One region of the Nocardioides sp. LS1 genome, then DNA from elsewhere that is predicted to be linked to it. Evidence: predicted binding sites of a transcription regulator. Region 1 holds the regulator's gene; the other holds the start of a gene.
What was found. The regulator HrcA, encoded in region 1, represses chaperone genes, less so after heat shock. The targets are predictions, from matches to a motif close to TTGGCACTCGNNNNNNNCGAGTGCCAA.
Positions count from the first base shown of each region.

Region 2: a site for HrcA is predicted at 3,464-3,490, ahead of groES (co-chaperone GroES). Genes of this name have one in related genera too.

Region 1 covers NZ_BIFF01000001.1:452,259-459,183, forward strand. The annotation lists gene EJF31_RS02120 (Crp/Fnr family transcriptional regulator) at 1-100, opposite strand, end outside; gene EJF31_RS02125 (GAF domain-containing protein) at 139-663, shown strand; gene EJF31_RS02130 (S8 family serine peptidase) at 660-1,472, shown strand; gene EJF31_RS02135 (hypothetical protein) at 1,585-2,025, shown strand; gene EJF31_RS02140 (MBL fold metallo-hydrolase) at 2,122-2,973, opposite strand; gene hrcA (heat-inducible transcriptional repressor HrcA) at 3,049-4,062, shown strand; gene dnaJ (molecular chaperone DnaJ) at 4,111-5,283, shown strand; gene EJF31_RS02155 (16S rRNA (uracil(1498)-N(3))-methyltransferase) at 5,283-6,023, shown strand; gene EJF31_RS02160 (class I SAM-dependent methyltransferase) at 6,031-6,780, opposite strand.
Region 2 covers NZ_BIFF01000007.1:85,852-92,776, forward strand. The annotation lists gene EJF31_RS20365 (S-(hydroxymethyl)mycothiol dehydrogenase) at 1-655, shown strand, start outside; gene EJF31_RS20370 (MBL fold metallo-hydrolase) at 652-1,257, shown strand; gene EJF31_RS20375 (B12-binding domain-containing protein) at 1,270-2,256, shown strand; gene EJF31_RS20380 (class I SAM-dependent methyltransferase) at 2,260-3,417, opposite strand; gene groES (co-chaperone GroES) at 3,646-3,939, shown strand; gene groL (chaperonin GroEL) at 4,020-5,645, shown strand; gene EJF31_RS20395 (hypothetical protein) at 5,715-6,925, opposite strand, start outside.

The sequences.
Region 1 (6,925 bases):
GGACCAGCACCTCGCCGCGGGCGAAGGTGCGGCGCCGGGTCGTCGCCAGCACCTGCCGGCGCTCCTCGTCGTCGAGCGAGGCGAGCAGGGGCCACTCCATGGCGTCAGTGAACCACCCGGAACCCCTCAGGAGGGCCCGTGACACCCAACCCCGAGGTGGAGCGCTCGCTGGCCGCGATGCGCGCCCTGTTCGGTGCCGAGGCCTGCTCCTGCGCGGTCGTCGACGACTCCGGTGGGTCGCTGACGTTCGTGGCCGCCGACGGGCAGGGCGCGGCGGAGATCGTCGGCGTCTCGCTGCCGATCGGCCGCGGCATCGCGGGCTGGGCGGCCATGTCGGGCCAGCCGATCGCGGTGCGCGACGTGCGGACGGACTCCCGCTTCGCCCGGGATGTCGCCGAGGCCACCGCCTACGTGCCGACGTCGGTGCTGGCCGCGCCTCTGTACGACGCCGACGGCGAGGTGATCGGGGTGGTCGAGGTGCTCGATCCGACCGTGGACCAGGCCTCCGACTGGGTGCTGGCGGTCCTGGGCACCCTGGCTGTGCCGATCGCGGCCCTCGTCGCCGGTGGTGACCGGGGCGACGCCGGTGAGGCCCGGCTGCTCGAGCTCGGCCGCTCGGTCCTCGCCGCCGTGGAGACGTACGGCGCCCCGGGGCGCCGATGAGCCTGCTGCCGGCCTGGTCGGCCGCGTTCGAGTCGGGGGTCCTCGCCGAGGTGCGGGCGCTCCCCATCGCGGATGCGCGCGACTGGGCCTTCGGCGGCTCGACCGGGGCGGGGGTGAAGGTGGCGGTGATCGACAGCGGCATCGACGGCGACCACCCGCGGGTCGGCGGGATCGCCGGGGGAGTGGCGATGGTGGTCGACCCGGACGCCGAGGACGGTTTCCGCGCCGACGAGGGCCCGCACGAGGACCTGGTCGGCCACGGCACCGCCTGCGCCGCGATCATCAAGGCGATGGCGCCCGACGCCGAGATCTGGTCGGTGCGGGTGCTGGGCCCCAACCTCAAGGGCCGCGGCGCCCTGTTCTACGGCGGCATCGGCTGGGCGATCGACCACGGCATGCACGTCGCCAACCTGTCGCTGTCCAGCAAGAGCGAGGCGATGTTCGGGCCGCTGCACGAGGTCGCCGACGAGGCCTACTTCGGCAACACGGTGCTGGTCAGCGCGGCCAACAACAGCCCCGGCCCGACGTACCCCTCGCAGTACGCCTCGGTCGTCTCGGTGGCCGCCCGGGAGGGCACGGACCCGATGGGGCTGGCCTACAACCCGAAGCCGCCGGTGGAGTTCGGCGCGCGCGGGATCGACGTCGACGTGGCGTGGGCCGACCGGTCCTCGATCGTCGCGACCGGCAACAGCTTCGCCGCTCCGCACGTGGCCGGCATGGTCACGCTGCTGCTCGGCAAGCACCCCGGGCTCACCCCCTTCCAGGTGAAGGCGGTGCTCCAGGCGGTGAGCGAGAACGCCGTCCCGTAGGGGTCCGCGAGAAGACGCTCGTTGTGTCAGCGAGCAGACGGAACAGGACGAGCGGCAGGAGCACAGTTCGGAACAACCAGGGCGAGCGGCCCACCAACAGAGGAGAACAACCATGAACGACAACCCGATCAACGAGCCGACCGACGAGGACGTGGAAGGTCACCGCAGGGCGGGCGGCCACACGTTCGCCGAGGACGAGGACGTCGAGGGCCACCGCAGGGCGGGCGGCCACACGCTCACCGACGACGAGGACGTCGAGGGTCACCGCAGGGCCGGCGGCCACACGCTCTCCGAGGACGAGGACGTCGAGGGCCACCGCAGGGCCGGCGGCCACACGCTCACCGACGACGAGGACGACGTCGAGGGCCACCGCAGGATGGGTGGACCCACGCTGACGGACGAGGACGACGTCGAGGGCCACCGCAGGGCCGGCGGCCACACCCTGGCCGAGGACGAGGACGTGGAGGGTCACCGCCACTTCATCGCCGAGGGCGCGGACGACGACGTCGAGGGTCACGTCCAGCCCCGCCGCGACATCGACATCGAGCGCTGAGCGCCCGGTCGAGCCCTCGGGCCGCGTGGCCCGCTCGTCAGATCGGCCCGGACCTCCAGGGGTTCCGGGCCGGTCGTGCGTGCGCCCGGACCAGCATCAGATCAGCGGCAGCCGCTTCTGACTGCGGGGCAGCTGCTCGTAGCCACGGCGTACGGCGTGTCCGAGCACCTCGCGCAGGTAGGGCCAGTCGCCCACCTCGAGGGCCTGGTCGACCGGCACGCCCCGGGTCGCGAGGTCGCGGATCGTCTCCGCGACGATGCCGATCGCGTTGCGCTGCTCCTCGACGAAGTCGCGGGTGACCGGGGCGCCGTGACCGGGCACCACCACCGTCGACGACGTGGTCAGCCCCAGCACGATGTCGAGCGAGAGCGGCCACTCCAGCGGGTAGCAGTCGCCGCCGAAGCCCGGCGCCGCCGACTCCTCCACCAGGTCGCCCGCCAGCAGCACGTCGACGTCGGGCACGCGCACCACGAGATCGCCGCCGGTGTGGCCGCGCCCGGGGTGCACCAGCTCGACCGCCCGGTCGCCCAGGTCGAGGGAGACCGCGGAGGAGAACGTCGTGTCGGCCACGACGACCTCGGTCTCCAGGACCTCGTCGCGGTGCGGGTCGGACGGGTCGTCGCGGTAGAGGCCCTTGATCCGCTCGGCCGCCTCCAGGGTCCGCGCCGCCGCCGTCTCGTGGGCGTGGATCGGGATCTGCCCGTAGGCGCTGCGGAACATCCCGTTGCCGAAGGTGTGGTCGAAGTGCTCGTGGGTGTTGACCACGCCGACCACCTCGCCCGCGCCCAGCCGGCGTACGTCGTCGAGGACCGCGCGCGCGGCCAGCGCCGAGGCGTGCGTGTCGACCGCGAGCAGCCCGCGGTCACCGCCGACCAGTGTGATGTTCACGTCGAACCACTCGTAGCGCGCGACCCACACGCGCTCGGCCACCTCCGTGAACTCCGTCATGGCCCGAGACCCTAGTACTCTTGGCACTCCGAACACGCGAGTGCCAAGACTGACGACAGCGGCGAGGAGGTCACGATGCAGGAAGAGCGCAGGCTCGCCGTGCTCCGCGCCATCGTCGAGGACTACGTCTCCACCGAGGAGCCGGTCGGGTCCAAGGCCCTGGTGGAGCGCCACGGGCTCGGCGTCTCGCCGGCCACGGTGCGCAACGACATGGCCGCGCTGGAGGAGGAGGGGTTCATCACCCAGCCCCACACCAGCGCCGGCCGGGTGCCCACCGACAAGGGCTACCGCCTGTTCGTGGACCGGCTCTCGACGGTCAAGCCGATGAGCGCCGCCGAGCGCAAGGCGATCTCGACCTTCCTCGACGGGGCCGTCGACCTCGACGACGTCGTGCAGCGCTCGGTGCGGACGCTCTCGCAGCTGACCCGCCAGGTCGCCGTCGTGCAGTACCCCACGCTCTCGCGCTCCACCGTCCGGCACGTCGAGCTGGTCGCGCTCGCGCCCACCCGGCTGCTCGCGGTGCTGATCCTGTCGACCGGCCGGGTCGAGCAGCGCATGGTCGAGGTCGAGACACCGGTCAGCGACGAGGACCTCGCCGACCTCCGGCTCACCGTCAACCGCGCCGCGACGGGTGCCGTGATCGCCGACGCGGTCACCGCGCTGCGTTCCGCCGTACCTCTGGTCGACGGTGAGGCGACCCGTGCGGTCGTCGACGTGCTCGTCGAGGTGCTCGTCGACCACCGCTCCGACGAGCGGATCGCGGTCGGCGGCGCGGCCAACCTCGCGCGCTACGGCGACAGCTTCGACTCCGCGGTCCGGCCGCTGCTCGAGGCGCTGGAGGAGCACGTGGTGCTGCTCAAGCTGCTCGGCGAGGCCTCCACCGGCGGCGCGGTCACCGTCCGGATCGGTCACGAGGGCCCCTACCAGGAGCTGTCGGCCACCAGCGTCGTCGCGACCGGCTACGGCCCGCGCGACGAGGCCGTGGCGACCTTGGGGATCGTCGGCCCGACCCGCATGGACTACCCCGGCACGATGGCGGCGGTCCGCGCGGTCGCCCGCTACGTCTCGCGCATCCTCGACGAGGGCTGAGGCCCGCTTCCCCGAACGCCCCCCCACAGCAACGAGAAGGAACGTGTTTTGAGTCAGGACCTGTACGACCTCCTCGGTGTCGCCCGCGACGCGGACGCCGACGCCATCAAGAAGGCCTACCGGCGTCTGGCCCGGCAGCTGCACCCGGACGTCAACCCGGACCCCGAGACGCAGGAGAAGTTCAAGGAGGTCTCGATGGCCTACGAGGTGCTCTCCGACCCCCAGAAGCGCGCGGCCTACGACCGCGGCGGCGACCCGTTCGGCGGGCAGGGCGGCGGCTTCGGGCAGGGCGCCGGCTTCTCCTTCACCGACATCATGGACGCGTTCTTCGGCGGCGGGGCGCCCGGCGCGGCCCAGGGCCGCGGCCCGCGCCCGCGCGTACGCCGCGGCCAGGACGCCCTGATCCGCCTCGAGGTGGACCTCGCCGAGGCCGCCTTCGGCACGGCCCGCGAGCTCAAGGTCGACACCGCCGTCCTGTGCACCACCTGCAACGGTGACGGCGCCGCCCCCGGCAGCCACCCGATCCCGTGCGAGACCTGCCGCGGTGCGGGCGAGGTCGCCCACGTGCAGCGGTCGTTCCTCGGCGAGATCCGCACGCTGCGCCCGTGCGCGGCGTGCCGCGGCTTCGGCTCGATCATCCCCGAGCCGTGCCGGGAGTGCTCCGGTGACGGCCGGGTCCGCTCGCGCCGCACGCTGACGGTCAAGATCCCCGCCGGCGTCGACAACGGCACCCGCGTCCAGCTCACCGAGCAGGGCGAGGTCGGCCCCGGCGGCGGCCCCGCCGGCGACCTCTACGTCGAGATCCACATCGCGCCGCACGAGACCTTCACCCGCCACGGCAACGACCTGCACTGCACCGTCTCGGTGCCGATGTCGGCGGCCGCCCTGGGCACCACGCTGACCCTGCCGACGCTGGAGGCCGACGTCGAGAGCGGCGCCGACTCGGGCGTCGAGACGTCCTTCGAGCTCGAGCTCAAGCCCGGCACCCAGTCCGGCACCGAGCAGATCCTGCGCGGCCGGGGCGTGCCCGGGCTGCGCGGCGGTCGCGGCGACCTGGTCGTCAGCGTGATCGTCGAGACGCCGACCAAGCTGGACGCGCGCCAGGAGGAGCTGCTCCGCGAGCTCGCCGCCCTCCGCGGCGAGGAGTCGCCGACCGGCCAGGTCCGTCCCGGCAACAAGTCGTTCTTCGGCCGCCTCCGCGACTCGTTCAACCAGCACTGATGTCGCTGCCGGTCCACCTGGTGCCCTCGCTCGCGGGCGTCGCCGCCGGGTCGTCGGTCGAGGTCACCGGCGACGAGGCGCACCACGCCGTCGCCGTACGCCGGCTGCGGGTGGGGGAGCAGGTCGTGCTGACCGACGGGCTGGGGGTCTCGGTCACGGGCTCCGTCTCGTCGACCGGGAAGCGGGTCTTCTCGGTGGAGGTGTCGTCGGTGTCTGCGTCCGCGCCGCCGTCGCCCTCGCTGGTGGTCGTCCAGGCGATCCCCAAGGGCGACCGCGGCGAGCTCGCCGTCGAGATGCTCACCGAGATCGGCGTCGCCGAGATCGTCCCGTGGGCGGCGTCGCGCAGCGTCGCCGTCTGGAAGGGCGAGCGGGCGGTGAAGTCACTGGCCCGCTGGCGGTCCACGGCGCGCGAGGCGGCCAAGCAGTCGCGCCGGTCGTGGTTCCCCGAGGTGACCGAGATGGCGTCGACCGCCTCGGTCGCGTCGTTGATCGGGTCGGCCGACCTCGCTGTCGCGCTCCACGAGGAGGCGTCGGTGCCGCTCTCGTCGGTCGCCGTGCCCGCCTCCGGGCGGATCGTCGTCGTCGTCGGGCCGGAGGGCGGCGTCAGCCCCGAGGAGATCTCGGCGTTCGTTGCCGCCGGTGCCTCGTCGGTGCGGCTGGGCTCCGAGGTGCTGCGCACCTCGACCGCGGGCGTCGCGGCCGTGTCGGCCCTGCTGTCGCGCAGCCCTCGCTGGTCCTGACGTCTCGCTAGTGCCGGGCCTCGATGAGGGTCCTGGTCGAGTGCGCGACGAACGGACCGTGCTCGCGCAGCTCGCGGTCGAGCTCCTCCAGCCGTGTGCGACAGCGGTCCACCGTGAAGTCGGGGACCCACCAGACGCACTTGCGGAGGAGGTAGACGACCGCGCCGACGTCGTGGATCTCCATCCGGCAGCGCGCCGTACGCAGGTCGACGACGTCGAGCCCCGCCTGCCGTGCCGCGTCGGCCTCGTCCTCCGGGACGCGTCCCAGGTTGGTGCGCGGCAGCGGGCCGGTGAACCACTCGATCAGCTCGAACGCCGACGCCGGGCCGACGTGCTGCGCGAGGTAGGTCCCGCCGTCCTGCAGGACCCGGGCGATCTCGGCCCAGGCCGGCCGCACCGGGTGGCGGCTCGTGACGAGCTCGAAGGTGGCGTCGGGGAAGGGCAACCGGTCTTGTGGCGTGACGTGGACGACCTCGACGCCCCGGGGGCCGAGGGTCGCCCGGGCCCGCTCGACGTTGGGCGCCCAGCCCTCGGTCACCACCATCCGCGCCGGGAGGCGGGGCGCCTCGGCCACGATCTCGCCGCCGCCGGTGTCGATGTCCAGGGCGGATCCGACGGTGGCCAGACGCTCGGCGAGGAGCCGCGCGTAGCCCCACGGCGGCCGCTCCTCGGTCGCCCGGCCCTCGAGCCAGCCGAAGTCCCAGCCGGACACGTCGGCCGCCTCGGCCTCGTCGATCAGGTCGGTGAAGGAGCGCACGGCGAGCAATCATGGCCCATCCCCACTGCGGGAGTCGGTCTCGTGGCGCGCTTCGCTGGTTGAGGAGCGAGCGCCAGCGAGCGTCTCGAAACCCGGTGGGCCAAGGTGCGGCCTTGTTCGCCGCCGTTGGGTGAGGGACCTCGCG
Region 2 (6,925 bases), on a different contig from region 1:
CAAGGTCGACCCCTCGGCCCGGGCCGCGGCCGTCGGCCTGCTGGGCTGCGGCGTGATGGCCGGCATCGGCGCCGCGATCAACACCGGCCAGGTGACGCGCGGCAAGTCCGTGGCCGTCATCGGCTGCGGCGGCGTGGGGGTGGCCGCGGTGGCCGGCTCGGCGCTGGCGGGTGCGAGCCCGATCATCGCCGTCGACATCGACCCCAAGAAGCTCGCCAAGGCCACCGAGATGGGGGCGACCCACACGGTCGACTCCTCGACGACCGACCCGGTCGCCGCGATCCAGGAGCTCACCGGCGGCCACGGCGCCGACGTCGTCATCGAGGCCGTGGGCCGTCCCGAGACCTGGAAGCAGGCGTTCTACGCCCGCGACCTGGCCGGCACCGTCGTCCTGGTCGGCGTCCCGACGCCGGACATGACGCTGCCCGACATCCCGCTCATCGACGTCTTCGGCCGCGGCGGGTCGCTGAAGTCGAGCTGGTACGGCGACTGCCTGCCCAGCCGTGACTTCCCGATGCTCGTCGACCTCTACCAGCAGGGTCGGCTCGACCTCGACGCGTTCGTCACCGAGGAGATCGGCATCGACGACGTGGAGGCCGCCTTCGCCCGCATGCACGACGGCGACGTGCTCCGCAGCGTGGTGATCCTCAAGTGACCCGCGTCGACCACGCGGTCGTGTCCGGCACGTTCAGCCTCGACGGCGAGACCCACCAGGTCGACAACAACATCTGGGTGGTCGGCGACGACCGGGAGTGCGTGGTCATCGACGCGCCGCACGACGTCGAGGCGATCATGGACGTGGTCGGCGACCGCACGGTCAAGGCGATCCTGTGCACCCACGCCCACGACGACCACGTGCGGGTCGCGCCGGCACTGCGCGAGCGGGTGGTCGCGCCGATCATGCTGCACCCCGACGACCGGCCGCTGTGGGAGTTGACCCACACCGACCACCTGTGGGACCTCGACCTGGCCGACGGCTTCGAGCTGACCGTCGGCGGCACCCAGCTGCGGGTGATCCACACGCCCGGCCACGCGCCGGGCGCGGTCTGCTTCCACGCCCCCGAGCTGGGCTGCGTCTTCACCGGCGACACCCTCTTCCAGGGCGGTCCGGGGGCGACCGGGCGGTCCTTCTCCGACGAGGACCTCATCAAGGAGTCGATCCGGGCCCGGCTCTTCGCCCTCCCCGACGACACCGTCGTGCACACCGGGCATGGCGACGACACCACAATTGGGGCCGAGCGCGCGTCCGGACTCTGACACAGTGGGGCCATGTCCGGGTGGGAGGCCTACTGGACGGCTCTCGCGGAGGGTGATCGCGACCAGGCGATCACCTTGATCCAGCGAGCCCTCGACGAGGGGGCCGCGCCGCGCGAGGTGCTCGACGAGTTCGTGCTCGAGGCCCAGCACCGGATCGGCGAGCTGTGGCTCGAGGGCGAGTGGACGGTGGCCCAGGAGCACGAGGCCACGGCGGTCAGCGAGAGCCTCGTGCACTGGCTGGCCTCGGTCGCCTCGCGGCCGCCGACCCTCGACGGGCGTGCCCTCCTGGTGTCCTGCCTCCCCGGCGAGCGGCACGCCCTGCCCGCTCTCGTCGTGGCCGAGGGCCTGCGGATGGAGGGCCACCGCGTGCACTACCTCGGCGCCGACCCCGAGCCGTCCTCGCTGCTGAGCGAGGTGCTCGACCTCGGGCCGAGAGCCGTCCTGTTCAGCGGGTCGCTCACCTCGGCCCTCGGCACGCAGAAGTCGATGCTGGTCAGCCTCCGCGCGCTCGGGGTGCCCGTCGTCGTGGGCGGTCAGGCGTTCGGACTCGACGCCCGCCGGGCGCGTTCGCTCGGGGCCACGGTCCACGCCCCCAGCATCGAGGCCGTGGTCGAGGTGCTGGACCGGCTCCCCGCCCGGCTCCCACGGCTGCCCGACCTCGAAGCGGTGCCGGGCGAGGCCGAGGGCGCCTGGCTGGAGGATGCCCGGCCCGAGCTGGCGGCGTACGTCGTCCGGCAGGTACGCCGCCGCGTCGGGGACGAGGGCGGCACCCCGGACTGGTGGACCGACTACGAGAGCAACGTCGACCACCTGGTCGGCTGCCTGGGCGCGGCGCTGGTGACCGGGGACGACACGATCATGCTCGAGGTGCGGGAGTGGATGACCCGGATGCTCACGCGTCGCGCCGCCCCGTCCACGGTCATGGAGCTGACCTGGGACACCCTCGCGGGCCGGGTCCGCGGCCACCCGATGGCCCGGCTGCTGCTGGCCTCGGCGTAGCCGTCAGAAGGGTCGGACGAGGAGGGCCGTGCCGCTCCCGGCGACCCGGGTGAGCACGACCGTGGCGGTCTCGTCCCCGGAGAGGTCGAGGCGCTTGCGCAGCTGCTCGGGCACGACCTCGACGCCGCGCTTCTTGATGGTCAGGGCGCCGACGTTGCGCTCCCGAAGGGCCGCGCGCAGGGCCTTCTCGCGGTAGGGCAGCTCCTCGAGCACCTCGTAGCCGCGGGCGAAGGGGGTCCGCATCGCCTCGTCGGAGGTGACGTAGGCGATGTGGGCGTCGACCAGGCCGCCCCGCACCCCGGCGGCGACGGCGGTGACCAGGCCGGCCCGGATCACCGCGCCGTCGGGCTCGTAGAGGAATCGACCGACCGGTACGACGCCGGCGCCCGGGTCGTCCTCCTCGGTGAGGGTGGCCAGCCCGCCGTCGCCGATGACGGTGGCCCGGCGCTCGGTGGTGGCCAGCCGGCCCGACCAGAGCGCGGCCTCCTTGACCTCGCCGTGGTCGCTGACCCACTCGGCCTCGACCCCGGCCGGGATGATCGCGTGCGGGATTCCCGGGGCGACCTTGACGCACGCGTCGCGGCGCAGCAGGCCCTCGACGAACGGCCACGGCGGGGTCCAGTCCTCGACGTCGAACGTGCGGCCGCGGCCGGTGCGTCGCGCCGGGTCGGCGAAGGCCACGTCGAAGGGGGAGTGGTCGACCCCGGTGGCGTCGGCGACCATGACCGCGCCCGGCAGGTCGAGGGCGGCCAGGTTGGCCTCGGCGACGGCCACCCGCACGGGGTCGAGGTCGACGCCGGCGCAGGTCAGGCCGGCGCGGGCGGACGTGATGAGGTCACCGCCGATGCCGCAGCCCAGGTCGACCAGCGTCTCCATCTGCGCGGCCTGCAACCGGGCGGAGCGGTGCGTGGCGACGGGGAGCCGGGTCGCCTGCTCGAGGCCGTCCGGCGTGAAGTACATCCGCGCCGCGAGGTCGCCGAACTTCGCCTCCGCCCTGCGGCGCAGCCCGACCTGGGTGAGCGCCGCGGCGACGTGCCCCGGATCCGCCGTACGACGGAGCTGGGTCTGGGCGTGCAGCGGGTCGGCCGGGGCGTCGGCGGCGCGGGCGAGCAGCTGCTGGCCGTCGTCGGTCAGCAGCCACCGGAAGTCGTCGAGGTCCACGAGGCGATCCTCGCAGAGCGTTGGGCGAACGTTCAGGTGGGCTTCTCTGGCACTCCGCTGGGGCGAGTGCTAACGTCTGATCTGGCACTCTCGCCATGAGGGTGCCAGTGCTTGCGACGAAGAGCGACCCCCGCGACGGCGCCCTTCCCAGCAGGCCCCAACGTCCGGAGGCGCGTCCCGCGCCTTCACCCCAGAGTCAGACAAGTGGAGAAAGTGGAGGTCGACATCGTGTCGGTCAACATCAAGCCCCTCGAGGACCGCCTCGTCGTGAAGCCCCTCGACGCCGAGCAGACCACGGCCTCCGGCCTGGTCATCCCGGACACCGCCAAGGAGAAGCCCCAGGAGGGCGAGGTCCTGGCCATCGGTCCGGGTCGCATCGACGACAACGGCAACCGCGTCCCGCTGGACGTCAACGTCGGCGACAAGGTCATCTACAGCAAGTACGGCGGCACCGAGGTCAAGTACGCCGGCGCCGAGTACCTCATCCTGAGCGCCCGCGACGTCCTCGCCGTCGTTTCCTGATTTCACCGGGTCGTGCTGCCCACGGTGCGCTCCTGCGCACCCTGGGCGGCACGACCCGAACTCGTTTCTAGAGGAGACCAATGCCCAAGATCCTGGAGTTCGACGAGAACGCCCGCCGCTCGCTCGAGCGCGGCGTGGACAAGCTCGCCAACGCCGTCAAGGTGACGCTCGGCCCCAAGGGCCGCTACGTCGTCCTCGACAAGAAGTGGGGCGCCCCCACGATCACCAACGACGGTGTGACCGTCGCGCGGGAGATCGAGCTGGACGACCCGTTCGAGAACCTCGGTGCGCAGCTCACCAAGGAGGTCGCCACCAAGACCAACGACGTCGCGGGTGACGGCACCACCACCGCCACCGTGCTGGCCCAGGCGATGGTCCACGAGGGCCTGCGCGCCGTGGCCGCCGGCTTCAACCCGATGGGTCTCAAGCGGGGCATGGACGCCGCGGCCGAGGCCGTCGGCGACGCGCTGCGCGAGGCGGCCCGCGAGGTCGAGTCCCGCGAGGACATGGCCTCCGTGGCCACGATCTCCAGCCGCGACAGCGTCATCGGCGACCTGCTCGCCGAGGCCTTCGACAAGGTCGGCAAGGACGGCGTGATCACGGTCGAGGAGTCCAACACCATGGGCACCGAGCTGGAGTTCACCGAGGGCATGCAGTTCGACAAGGGCTACATCTCGGCGTACTTCGTCACCGACCCCGAGCGCATGGAGGCCGTCCTCGACGACCCCTACATCCTGCTGCACCAGGGCAAGATCTCCGCGATCTCCGACCTGCTGCCGCTGCTCGAGAAGGTCATCGCCGCCGGCAAGCCGCTCTTCATCCTCTCCGAGGACGTCGAGGGCGAGGCCCTCTCGACCCTGGTCGTGAACAAGATCCGCGGCACGTTCAACGCGGTCGCCGTCAAGGCTCCGGCGTTCGGTGACCGCCGCAAGGCGATGATGCAGGACATCGCGACCCTGACCGGTGGTCAGGTCATCGCCCCCGAGGTCGGCCTCAAGCTCGACCAGGTCGGTCTCGAGGTGCTGGGCCAGGCCCGCCGCGTCGTGATCACCAAGGACAACACCACGATCATCGACGGTGCCGGTGACGCCGCCGCGGTCGAGGGTCGCGTCAACCAGATCAAGGCCGAGATCGAGAACACCGACTCCGACTGGGACCGCGAGAAGCTCCAGGAGCGCCTCGCGAAGCTGGCCGGCGGCGTGTGCGTGATCAAGGTCGGCGCCGCCACCGAGGTGGAGCTGAAGGAGAAGAAGCACCGCATCGAGGACGCCGTCTCCGCGACGCGCGCCGCGATCGAGGAGGGCATCGTCCCCGGCGGTGGCTCCGCGCTCATCCACGCGGTCTCCGTCCTCGACGGCGACCTCGGCCTCACCGGCGACGAGGCGGCGGGCGTGCGCATCGTGCGCAAGGCCGCCGACGAGCCGCTGCGCTGGATCGCCGAGAACGGCGGCGTCAACGGCTACGTCGTCACCTCCAAGGTCCGCGAGCTCGGCATCGGCAACGGCTACAACGCCGCCACCGAGGAGTACGGCGACCTGGTCGCCCAGGGCGTCCTGGACCCGGTCAAGGTCACCCGCTCCGCGCTGGTCAACGCCACCTCGATCGCGGCCATGCTGCTGACGACCGAGACGCTGATCGTGGAGAAGCCCGAGGACGAGGACGACGCCCCCGCGGGCGCCGGCCACGGGCACGGCCACGGCCACTGATCCACCCGTCGCGTCCTGACGCGACACCGCACCGACCCGTCGTCAGCTGACGACGGGTCGGTGTCATTTTCAGGGGGTCAGCCGTCCGACGTGCTGCACCTGGCCGTGGCCGTGGTTGGTCGGGGTGCTCCACAGGAACGTGCCGTCCGGCGTCGGGCCGCCGTTGCCCCAGTGCGACATCCCGTCGCTGATCCGCAGCAGCCGATCGGTCGCGAGGTCGTAGAGGTAGGTCCCCGCCCGGCCCGGCTCGTACGCCGAGACCTCGACGAGGCTGCCGTCACCGCCGGCCCCGGCGAGCATGCCGTCGCTGCTGCTGTCCTGGATCGTGACGACCTGGTCGCCGTCGGTCGTCAGCACCTGGACCCGGTCGTCGCGGACGTCGCCGTAGGTGCCGCAGTACTGGCTCAGCACGACCCGGTCGTCGGTCGCCCCGAAGCCCAGCAGGTTGCACCGGTCGCCGGAGTGGGGGTCGAACGCGTGCTCCTCGCCGGTCGCGAGGTCGCGCACGTGCACCTGCCCGGCGTCGCCGTTGCTGCGGTCGGTCCACACCATCGAGTGCGGGGTGAAGGCCAGCTCGCCGAAGCGCAGGCCCTCGTCGCGGGCGTCGGAGCCCTCGGTCAGCGAGACCGACCACAGCTCGAACGAGTCGCCCTGGGCGTCGGCGTCCTCGGCGTCGCCGCCCGGCTGGGTCGGCCAGCCGCCCGGGGGGATCTTGCCCTGCGTGGCCGGCGTGCCGACGTACAGGCGCCCGTCGGGGCCGACCTGGGCCGATCCGGGGAAGCCCACCGCCGGCAGGCCGGGCCAGGTCACCGCCGACCACGTGCGGGAGCTGCGGTCGAAGACGTAGGCCGTCAGCGTCGAGGCCTGACTGCCGGCCGCGCCCACGAGGGCGAGGCGGTCGGACCCGAGCTCGACCGGCCAGGTCTGGGTCTGGCCGATGTGCAGGTCCGGCAGCCAGTCCTTGGTCCCCGTCGCCGGGTCGAGCAGCGCGAAGCGCGGCCGCAGCTGGTCGGCCCGCGGCCCGTCGCGGAAGAGGACGAGCCCGTCGTCGGTGACCCCGTCGAAGTACTGCCCGTTGTCGGCGTCGAGGTTGTCGTTGGTGTACGACGCCAGCTCGGTGTAGTCGCGTCCGGCCACGGCCGGGGTGGCGTCGGCGAGGCTGGTCGTCGGCGCGTCCGGGGCCGGCCGCGACGCCGGACCGGCGGCGTGGTCCGTGCCGGGACCGCCGAGCGCCAGCGCGGTCACGACGCCCGCGACGGCGATCGCCGACACGGCGCCGG